Parashewanella spongiae: one gene and its partner. The protein of the gene in region 1 interacts with the protein of each later gene in a pairwise test. Links are inferred from orthologs where the notes say so. Each region holds a gene or a part of one and is shown in the gene's direction. Other genes may lie near its edges.

Region 1 (5,281 bases):
ACTCTTCTTGATACTGAGCTGGAACTTCTGATTTTATTAATGAAGTTAATGATTGCCTCCCCATTTGCTCGAATTCCAAGTCATCAAACTCTTTTCTGGTTCGTATTTGACTGATCATAAGTTTCGCTGTATTTAAGTGCTTGTTTAGCACCGCGAAGTGAACAGGAAGCAGGCTGTTTGATTCATGACTTGGATTGGCACCATTCTCAAGAAGAATAGACACAATTTCTTTGTATCCTAGGCTGGCGGCTAGGGCTAAAAAAGAACCAGACTTAGATGAGGGCTCATTAATATGCTTTGTTTTCGGGGCGATGGCTTTTACCACCTTTATGAGCTTTTTCTTGATTGCATGCCCTAAAGCAAGGCATTTTGAGCTGTTTTTTATATCAACATCACACCCTTGTTCAATAAAAAAGAGTGCCATTTCTTCGTGAGCACATAAAATTGCTCCGATTAACGGTGTGTTCCCGTGTCGGTTTTGGGCGTTTATGGGCGCGCCATGTGTGACTAACAGTTTAGATATTTCAGTTGAGCCAGTCATGACCGCTAAATGAAGGGCTGTTTGGGAAGACTGGATATTAAATACAGACTGATCTGGGTTTCCAAATAAAAACTCAGTCTCTGAAAATAACTTAAAACGCGTTTTCATTGGAAATGCGTACTTGTCTACTGGGTAAATAACCTCATTAGTGTGGAGGTTTAAATTGATACCATCTTCAAGAAATGATCGGACAGCTTCACATCGGCTTTGTAATATTTCGTTGTAAAAATTCCAATAGTTTTTACCATTAAGTCGATTTACAAAATATTTTATGGCTAATTTTTCATTCTCTGAATGAAAGTCTTCTACGATTATGCTTAACGGTTTAGCAACCCATTTTAAGTCGATACCTTTAGCACGTTGTTCACAAGAAACACAATATTTTCTTGAATTTGAAACTACTCCCTCTTTATTTACAAATTTGAAATGCACTACTGATTTTTGGGAGTGGCTGGCGGTTAACTTTGTTAGAGTTTTACTGTCAGCGCTAATCGAAATTAATTTTTCAGAGTAACAGAATAGGGTTATTGGTACTGACTCTGATGCAGGTGTTGAAGTAAGGGCCATGACTGTGCACCTCAAACTTGAATTTATCCAATTACTTATAAGTCTACAGTGTATATTTTGCAGGCACTAGTATTTATTCTTGCTAAGGTATTCTGTTTTTCATCCTAAACGTTCATGATAGGCATAGATGTCATATGCGTTTACTTTGGCTACTATTTTTCTATCACCCTACACCATGAAAATTGTATTCGCTGAGATTTGAAGATTATTTCCAACCTAAGCTAAAGGCGAAGTGATTTTTAGCTTTTATGCTTTCACTAACAGGCTTGGGAATAGGTGTTATCGGCTATTTTCACGGTAAATAAATCGGTTGGGAGCGTTCATATACGCAGAAAAAATTATTGATAGCAAGGCATGAATAGCAGCAAGTAGTGGTTACCGACATATAAAACTGTCGTTACTTCGTTTCTACTTGTAAAATTTATAACGCAGCGAGCGGTGATTTTGGCAAATATATGAATGTTCAGCACTCACCTAATGGATTAATTTGAGTTGTTTAATTCTGTATTTAACTTCATTAGATTAAAGTCAAATTGTGCGTTCAACCGATTTATTTAGGTTCATCATTGTTATTTATTTCCTTGTTTTTAAAGTGGTAATCGTTTTGGGTTTGTATTTTTTAACTTTGATTTTGACTATTCAGTTTTGGCCTTTTGCTACAAATTAGGTAAAGTATCCCCTTTGAAGAAATTCATTTACTGATAATAAATTAAGTATCTAATCATAATATGTGTGTTTTTAGTTGCTCAAAGCTGTGGATGATAAAAAATAACAAAGGAGCAGGATATGAGTAACCCCGAGTTGGGAAATGATCTGCGAGAAGTCAAACAGTTAGGCATGTGGGCTTCCATTGCCAGTTTAAGCTATGTTTTCTGGCTTGTCGGTGGTATGGAGCTCGTCGAACGTGTTTCATATTATGGTGTAAAAACAACCGCCTCTTTATATGCTCAAGCGCCTACCTCCGAAGGTGGTCTTGGGATTAGTTTAGGCGATTACGGTGTGATCATGTTTTGGTTTGCGATAACGCAAACTTTTGTTCCTGTGTTTACTGGTGGTATATCAGACCGAGTCGGTTACAAAGAAACCATTTTCGCTTCTACAGTCATTAAAATTGGCGCTTATTTGGTGATGGCGTTCTTCCCATCATTTTGGGGGTTCTTAATTGGTGCAATGCTTTTGGCGGGTGGTACAGGTATCTTTAAGCCGGGTATTCAAGGGACTATGGTACTGTCTACTAATCGTAATAATACCTCAATGGCGTGGGGTATTTTTTATCAAATCGTAAATGTTGGCGGTTTTATTGGCCCTATTGTAGCGGCTCATATGCGTCAGCTAGCTTGGGAAAATGTCTTCTATACTTGTGCAGCTATCATTTCAATTAACTTTGTTTTTCTGTTGGCTTATAAAGAGCCAGGTAAAGAAGCACGTTTAGCGCGTAAAGCACAAATTAAAAGCGGTGAAATTAAACAACAAGTATTGTGGAAAGACGCGTGGCAAGAATTAAAAAAGCCAATTGTAATCTACTACATGTTGGTGTTTTCTGGATTTTGGTTTTTGTTTAACTCACTTTTTGATGTACTTCCTATTCATATTTCTGAGTGGGTTGATACGAGTGTACTTGTGACGAGTTTGTTTGGCGGTGAAACTCCGAGTGTGTTCTGGCAAAAATTGCTGGCTATGGATTTTGAAGGGACTCGAATTTTGCCTGAAGGTATGATCAATATTAATGCCGCATTGATCATGACTACCTGCTTTTTAGTCGCGGCCTTAACCGCAAAATATCGTGTTACAAGTGCCATGCTTTCTGGTTGCATATTGAGTATTGTTGCTTTCTTGTTGATTGGAGCAACTAATGCGGCTTGGATTATGGCGTTGGCGATTGCGACTTTTTCTCTCGGTGAAATGATGATCAGCCCTAAAAAGGGAGAGTTCATGGGCAATATTGCCCCAGAGGGGAAAAAAGCCATGTATTTAGGGTTTGTTATGTTGCCTCAAGGGATCGGTTGGGGATTAGAAGGTTACTTTGGCCCAAAACTTTACGAATGGTATGCCTCAAAAGAAATTTTTTCTCGTGACCTACTTTTAGAGCGTGGGATGTCGCAAACTGATGTAACAGCGATTCCTCAGGGAGAAGCATTTACCACGTTAGTCAGTTATACAGGTGAAAGTGCTCAGTCATTAACCCAATATCTCTATGCGACACACAATGTTGGCATGGCGTGGTACATCATTGCAGCAATAGGCTCCATTTCAGCTGTAGGTATTTTTATCTATGGTAAGTGGCTATTAAATTTACAGCGTAGCCAAACGGTTTAGAGCGTACCTTAGTAGTTTTACAAAAATTATTGCAAAAAATAGTGATTAATCGCTGAAGTCATTGATGGTTTCAGCTTTTTTTTCGGTATAATTTATTTACGTGTATTCAGTAGTTATCAAATCATGCAAAAACACACATTCTCTTTAATCGATGAAGCTGCCACCGTTAAGTTAGGCTGTAAGATTGCTCAGTATCTTACTCCTCCTTTTACTATGTATCTTTCTGGTGAACTCGGGGCAGGAAAAACGACTTTTTCACGTGGATTAATTCAAGCACTAGGACATGTTGGTGCAGTAAAAAGCCCAACATATACCATTGTTGAACCCTACGAACTTGCCAATATGCAAGTGTTTCATTTTGACTTGTATAGATTGCTTGATCCAGAAGAATTGGAATACATGGGGATTCGAGACTATTTTTCAAAAGATAGCATTTGTATTATCGAGTGGCCAGATAGAGGTTATGGTTTACTTGCTGATGCCGATATAAATATTGAAATAAATTATGTTAATCATGGACGTGAACTTGTTATGCAAGCGAATTCTTGTCAAGGTAAGCAGTTGATAGAAAAAATAAAATAAGTAACTGAATCTTTATGAACCAAATGACACGATTATTGAGTATTGCTTTATTATTCTTACTGCCACTGCAAGTTATAGCGGCAAATACTTTAAAGGGTATTCGAGTATGGGCTGCACCTGAGTCTACTCGAATCGTGCTTGATTTGGGTACTAAAGTTAAATACAAGCACTTTACTTTATCGAAGCCTAATCGTTTGGTTGTTGATTTAGAAAACACGAAATTAAAAGTTGATTTAAAAAAGATAAAAAATAGCAGTAAATTGCTTAAAAGGATCAGACTCAGTAAATCGCCCAAAAAAAGCACTGCTCGCATCGTCTTAGATTTAAATCAAGCGGTTAAATCAAAATTGTTTTCATTGCCACCAACAGCCCCATATGGTCATCGGCTTGTTGTTGATATTGAGCCTTTAGCCAAATCAAAATCTCATATCGTGAAGCAGCCCACCCGTAAACTGCGTAATATCATTGTCGCTATTGATGCAGGACACGGTGGTGACGATCCCGGCTCTATTGGCCCTGCTGGCACTTTTGAAAAAAAAGTTGTTTTCGAAATTGCTAATCGATTAAAAAAATTAATTGATGCTACACCAGGCATGACGGCATACATGACTCGAAAAGGTGATTATTTTGTTAATATTAACCGCCGTAGCGAGTTAGCAAGGAAAAAGAAAGTCGATTTGTTAATATCGATTCACGCCGATGCTTTTACCTCGCCGCAACCCCGAGGTGCTTCAGTCTGGGTGTTATCTAAAGGCCGTGCGAAATCAGAAATGGGTCGTTGGTTAGAACAAAAAGAGCGCCACTCCGAACTGCTCGGTGGAGCTGGTGGTATTATCCAAGGTAATGATAGTGAACAATATCTTGCTATGACCTTAATTGATATGGTTTCGGATAAATCTATGGCTCTAAGCCATACCATTGCATCACAACTGGTTTCAGAAGTTGGGAAGGTTACCAAATTACATAAAAAACATCCTGAATCAGGCAATTTTGGCGTACTTAAATCGCCTGATATTCCATCGATATTGGTTGAGACAGGGTTCATTTCAAATCCAAGAGAAGAGAAACTGCTTCGTTCTAGTAGTCACCAAAAAAAATTAGCTAAAGCCCTGCATAAAGGGGTGTTGAAATACTTTAAACAACACGCACCAAGTGATACTTTGCTGGCTAATCAAAAGAATATGAAACATAAAGTGGTTCGTGGTGATTCGTTATCTAAAATTGCTAAGCGGTACCAAGTATCAGTAAGCAGCATTAAAAAAGTGAATAACCTTA
Region 2 (5,301 bases), 560 kb from region 1 along the record:
TAAAGTGCTGGCACAAAAAGCGGGATCAGATAAACGTGGCCGCCGTGACGCGCGCATTGTGCGTTTAGTATCAGAGCGAAAAGCGCCGCTGGTTGGTCGCTATTACCTCGATGCAGGAATGGGATTTGTTGTCGCCGATGACAGACGCATCAGCCAAGAAATACTCATACCTAAAGAAGATAAAAATGGTGCGAGACATGGCGATGTAGTCGTGCTCGAACTGACACGCCGTCCTAGCCGTTATATTAAAGCCACTGCGAAAGTTGTTGAAGTACTTGGTCAGCAAATGGCACCGGGTATGGAAATTCAGATCGCGCTGCGTAATTATGATCTGCCTCATGAATGGTCAAGTGTGATTGAAAAAAAATTACGCCGCATTCCTGATGACGTGACTGAAGAGGAAAAGCAAAACCGCGTTGATTTACGCCATTTACCATTAGTGACCATCGATGGTGAAGACGCCAGAGACTTTGACGATGCCGTTTATGCGGAAACTAAAAAAAGTGGTGGCTGGCGCTTGTGGGTCGCGATTGCCGATGTCAGTCATTATGTACGCACCGATTCAGCGTTAGATAAAGAAGCACAATCACGTGGTACATCGGTATATTTCCCATCACAAGTGATCCCAATGCTGCCTGAAAAGCTGTCGAACGGGTTATGTTCATTAAAGCCTAAGGTGGATCGTTTATGTATGGTGACTGAAATGACCATTTCAGCCAATGGTAAGTTATCAGGTTACAAATTCTATCCTGCGGTAATGCATTCCCATGCGCGGTTCACTTATACCCAAGTGGCGGCCATGCTCGAAGGCGCACAAGGGCTGGATGAACACCAAGCTTTACTACCACATTTACAGTGCTTACAGAGCTTATATTTAACCTTAAATGAGCAACGTGCTGTTCGAGGTGCTATTGGTTTTGAGACCCTTGAAACCCAGTTTATTTTTAATGAACAACGTAAAATTGAACGCATCGAACCACGCAGCCGTAATCAAGCACACAAAATCATTGAAGAATGTATGATTTTGGCTAATGTAGCCGCCGCGAAGTTTGTTAAAAAGCATAAAGGTGAAGTGTTATATCGTGTGCATGATTCTCCGTCTGATCAAAAGCTGAGTAACTTTAAAGCCTTTTTAGCCGAACGGGGTTTGACCATGGACGGCGGTAATGAGCCTGATCCAATTGACTATCAGAATTTGATGTTGGAGATAGCAGACAGGCCAGATGCTGAGTTGATCCAAGTGATGTTGCTGCGTTCGATGCGCCAAGCGGTCTATACACCTGACAATAATGGTCACTTTGGTTTAGCCTTAGAGCAATACGCACACTTCACATCGCCCATTCGTCGTTATCCAGACTTGGTATTGCATCGTGTAATTAGGCACTTACTGGCTAAAGAACAAGGCGAAAATAAAGAAAAATGGACACGTGATGGCGGTTATCATTATCAACTCGAAGAGCTGGATGTATTAGCGGAAACCTGTTCGAATTATGAACGCCGCGCCGATGAAGCTACGCGCGATGTCAGTGACTGGCTTAAGTGCGAGTTCATGCAGGATCATGTTGGTGATACCTTCGATGGTGTGATTGCTTCCGTAACTAACTTTGGTTTTTTTGTACGCCTTAACAAGTTGTTTATTGATGGGTTAGTTCATGTATCGACCTTGGCGAGCGATTATTTCCAATTTGATCCGAGTCGACAGCGTTTGATCGGTGAAAGCTCGGGACAAGTTTATCAACTCGGTGATGCAGTCACGGTTAGTGTTGCAGGGGTGAACCTTGATGACAGACAAATTGATTTAGCCATTGTGGGTGATTCAAAATCGAGGCGTAAAAGCGGAGCGCGTAAACCATTAACCGCAAGAGAGCGGGTTAATATTGAAGGTGCTAAGCAGGCTAAGTCAAAAAAGGAATCATCAACAGGTTCTGATAAAGCTAAATACTCACGCAAAGCTAAGGCAACAGATCCGAAAAAGAAAGACTCGGTGAAAAAAACAGCTAAAAATAAAACCCAAACTAACAATACAAAATCAGGAACTGCGAAGAAATCTAAAAGCAGAACTCGCGTGAAAAAACGAACAGTTAAGAAGTAAGATATTACTATGAAAAAACAAGATATGATGTACGGCATTTATGCCGTTGAATCTTTATTAACTCAAGCACCAGAACGTGTACTCGATTTATGGTTGTTGCAAGGTCGGGAAGATGACCGCCTAAAAAAAATTGTTTCGTTAGCTAACAATACTGGCGTTACGGTGCAAAGAGCAGCAAAAAAGACACTTGAAGATAAAGCACAAAGTGGCCAGCACCAAGGTGTTGTGGCACGAGTTAAGCCTGCGAAAGCTCTGACAGAAAACGATCTTGATGTTCTGCTCAAAAAAACAGATAAACCATTTTTACTGATTTTAGATGGGGTAACGGATCCGCATAATTTAGGCGCTTGTTTACGTAATGCTGATGCAGCAGGTGTTCATGGGATCATTATTCCAAAAGATAATTCGGTTACAGTTACCTCAACAGTGAGTAAAGTGGCTTGCGGCGCTGCTGAAATTGTGCCTGTTTTTCAAGTGACAAATCTGGCGCGCACCATGCGTCACATCCAACAAGTTGGTGTTTGGATTATTGGTACGGCGGGCGAAGCCGACAGTGATTTATATCAAGCAGACTTAAAAGGCTCACTGGCTATTGCAATGGGCGCAGAAGGAAAAGGACTACGTCGCCTTACCCGTGAAGCCTGTGATAGTTTAGTCTCCATTCCCATGGCCGGGCAGGTATCAAGTTTGAACGTGTCGGTTGCAACAGGTGTGTGCTTGTTCGAAGCGGTAAGACAAAGATAACTTACGATTTGATTTTAAAAGATAAAAAGGTAGCTGATATAGCTGCCTTTTTGGTAGATGGGAGAGTTATACCAATTTATTTAGGCTTAATATCGCCGCCAACTGATTTTCTAGGTTGAATAATGAATTCTGCATTACTTTTTATTTAATTTAACCGTTATTTACTTAAATTCGCGCACAATGGGAGTACGTAATTTATCTTGTAGAGTATCTTAGGTGTGTACTGCAAACGTGAGTCACGTTGGACCGCTAATTGAATTTTCATCAATTGAAACTTGGCAGTCCTATGAGAAAAAGAGCCATGAGACCTCATTTCATTCTGACTTAATAAAAGCGATGAAAAATGAGTGCATGACTAACTTATGCCTGAGTGTTAATGATTGCTCTGCGCTTATCGAGGCTCTGCTTAGCCTTGAAGAAAATAGAGTTGAGTATGTGCTCGAATGCTGTGAGCGCAAGGATTGGAATGCGGTTGAATTCAAACAAGAAGAGATAGAAAATATTCTTATTGCTTTGTACGTTATGGGGAAAATCAGCAAGTCAATTTACCTTTTTACTACACAAATTGTTTTAACATTCAAACAATTTAATCAATCCGTTATGCCGTCTCAGTACGCCATTGCAACATCTAATGTTGAAGTATTAGATCTCAACCATCCTAGTAACATAGAACACAAAGAACGAGTTTTAGCTTCATCTAGAGGTCAAGCAAGTAAACCTAAATTGCATCAATTCTTGACTGAATATGCGACTGAAGAAGCTCAGGTTATTTGTTGTCAATTAACCGATAAAGAAGCACCATTTTTTATAAGAAATGACAATATGACTTCTCCAAGGGTAAAAAATAGACAACAAAAAACGCCTGAAGAAATAATAGTAAGAGAATCAAAAGAAGCAAGAGACTGTAGGCCAGGAAAACCGAGGCGGTGGGCGAATGTGTTAATTGTTGTAGAAAGTGGGCCGGTGGTATTTGATTTTTATACCAAGCGCTTGTATATCTTATCGGTTTTAACAGTAGAGCGATTGTGTGAGTTACATGGCCATCCTATTGCAATGATGCCAGTGCTAGGAGCTACATCGGCTGAAGATATGAAAGTGATGAGACTTCAGCAACAACACCCTGTATTAGTGTATAACGATCTCGTGGATAACAATCTCACTTGTCCTGATCGTATCTATTGTGATCAGTTATTTGGTTTGCTGCATGATTTGTATCACGCCCAATTACTTAGCACAATTCCAAAGCCTTATCGGAATATGTTTCTCGATCTCGATACCTACTGCTTGCAATTCTTTGGAGTGGCAGACAATAGCCGAGCGATTGAAGGCTTCTCCCTCCTCATAGAAAGTGAGAATCAAGTATTCAAAAATTATTATTATAAGCTGTGTGATCTACTACTCAAGTATTCTAAAGCAACGCCTGCGAGAACATGGTTGACTTTTGATGAGGCGAAAAAATATCTGGAATTGAAGCAATCAATGGAGAAAAAGAGGCCATTTCTTGATCAAGAGTTTACGTTTGACGAAAAACTTGATCCAAATTTCATGGCTGGGCGGTATACTTTTAATCGACTAGAACTTATCCCAATGAACGCCGTCAACTTTATGTTCGTCAATTATTTGCTTTTTCAAAGTTGCTGTCAGCATGCCATTGAAAACCAAGCGTTACCTTGTAATAGCTTGTTTGAATCCTCAATTGAAAAGTTTATCGCTCACTTTGGTTTTAGAAAGGGGGCTAAAATTATCTTCAGTGACTTAAAGTTTGCCATGTTATTCTGGCAACATACCGCCAAGATGATTCACGAATCCAATTGTGAAAGTGGACCAAATCATTTTTGTAAAATCGGCTATAAAGCAAAAATAAGAAGGCAAGTGCGGACTTCTGTTGATAAGGAAGCACTAAAGGATACTCAGGCTAAATTACAAAGAAGAGCGTCTTTTAGCTAAAAAGTGGTGTATTTAAAAACAGAATATCATTCTTCAACCTAAATAAATCGGTTGGGAGCGTTCATATACGCAGAAAAAATTACTGATAGTAATACCAATTACAGTAACTTATCTCTCACTCAGCAAGAGCTAAAGGGTTTCAGTGCAAGGCACAAGCTCGAAGTACTATATTCCCTACGGCCGCCATACAAAGCTGGCGTTCAACGCACTTCGTGCTTTTGTCAGGATAATTCAAGTGTTTGTAACGCAGTAATGGAACCCTTTAGCCATGCCCTTCGGGAGCTTGTATGTACTCAAATTACTTCTCAAAATTGTCTTGACGTAGCAATGTAATAACGACAGTTGTGTATGTCGGTAACAACTATGTCTTCATCAATTTCGATTGCACTTTTAGTACATACATAGCTCTGAGTTGAGCATTTAATTACTGTAATTGGTAGTAAGGCATGAATAGCAGCAAGTAGTGGTTACCGACATACAAAACTGTCGTTACTTCGTTTCTACTTGAAAAATTTATA

The links. Proteins that work in one complex are often made in the same cells at the same time.
Region 2: the proteins of tsaE (region 1) and rlmB interact in binary tests that used the Escherichia coli proteins (3 or more experiments, as listed by UniProt). The link is inferred for Parashewanella spongiae from one-to-one orthologs.

Annotation. Positions count from the first base shown.
Region 1 is NZ_CP037952.1:4,494,176-4,499,456, reverse strand. Bases 2,524-5,276 are described here. They hold tsaE (tRNA (adenosine(37)-N6)-threonylcarbamoyltransferase complex ATPase subunit type 1 TsaE), read left to right. Parts: upstream 2,524-3,547; coding sequence 3,548-4,006; downstream 4,007-5,276. Other genes in these bases: E2I05_RS17870 (N-acetylmuramoyl-L-alanine amidase), read left to right, coding at 4,021-5,276; E2I05_RS17880 (MFS transporter), read left to right, coding at 2,524-3,424. Outside these bases: E2I05_RS17885 (ankyrin repeat domain-containing protein), read right to left, coding at 1-1,108; more of E2I05_RS17880, read left to right, coding at 1,895-2,523; more of E2I05_RS17870, read left to right, coding at 5,277-5,281. UniProt on the Escherichia coli protein: Required for the formation of a threonylcarbamoyl group on adenosine at position 37 (t(6)A37) in tRNAs that read codons beginning with adenine.
Region 2 is NZ_CP037952.1:5,054,053-5,059,353, reverse strand. What follows is about bases 1,196-3,968. They hold rlmB (23S rRNA (guanosine(2251)-2'-O)-methyltransferase RlmB), read left to right. Parts: upstream 1,196-2,101; coding sequence 2,102-2,836; downstream 2,837-3,968. Other genes in these bases: E2I05_RS20025 (hypothetical protein), read left to right, coding at 3,068-3,968; rnr (ribonuclease R), read left to right, coding at 1,196-2,092. In the rest of the region: more of rnr, read left to right, coding at 1-1,195; more of E2I05_RS20025, read left to right, coding at 3,969-4,783. UniProt on the Escherichia coli protein: Specifically methylates the ribose of guanosine 2251 in 23S rRNA.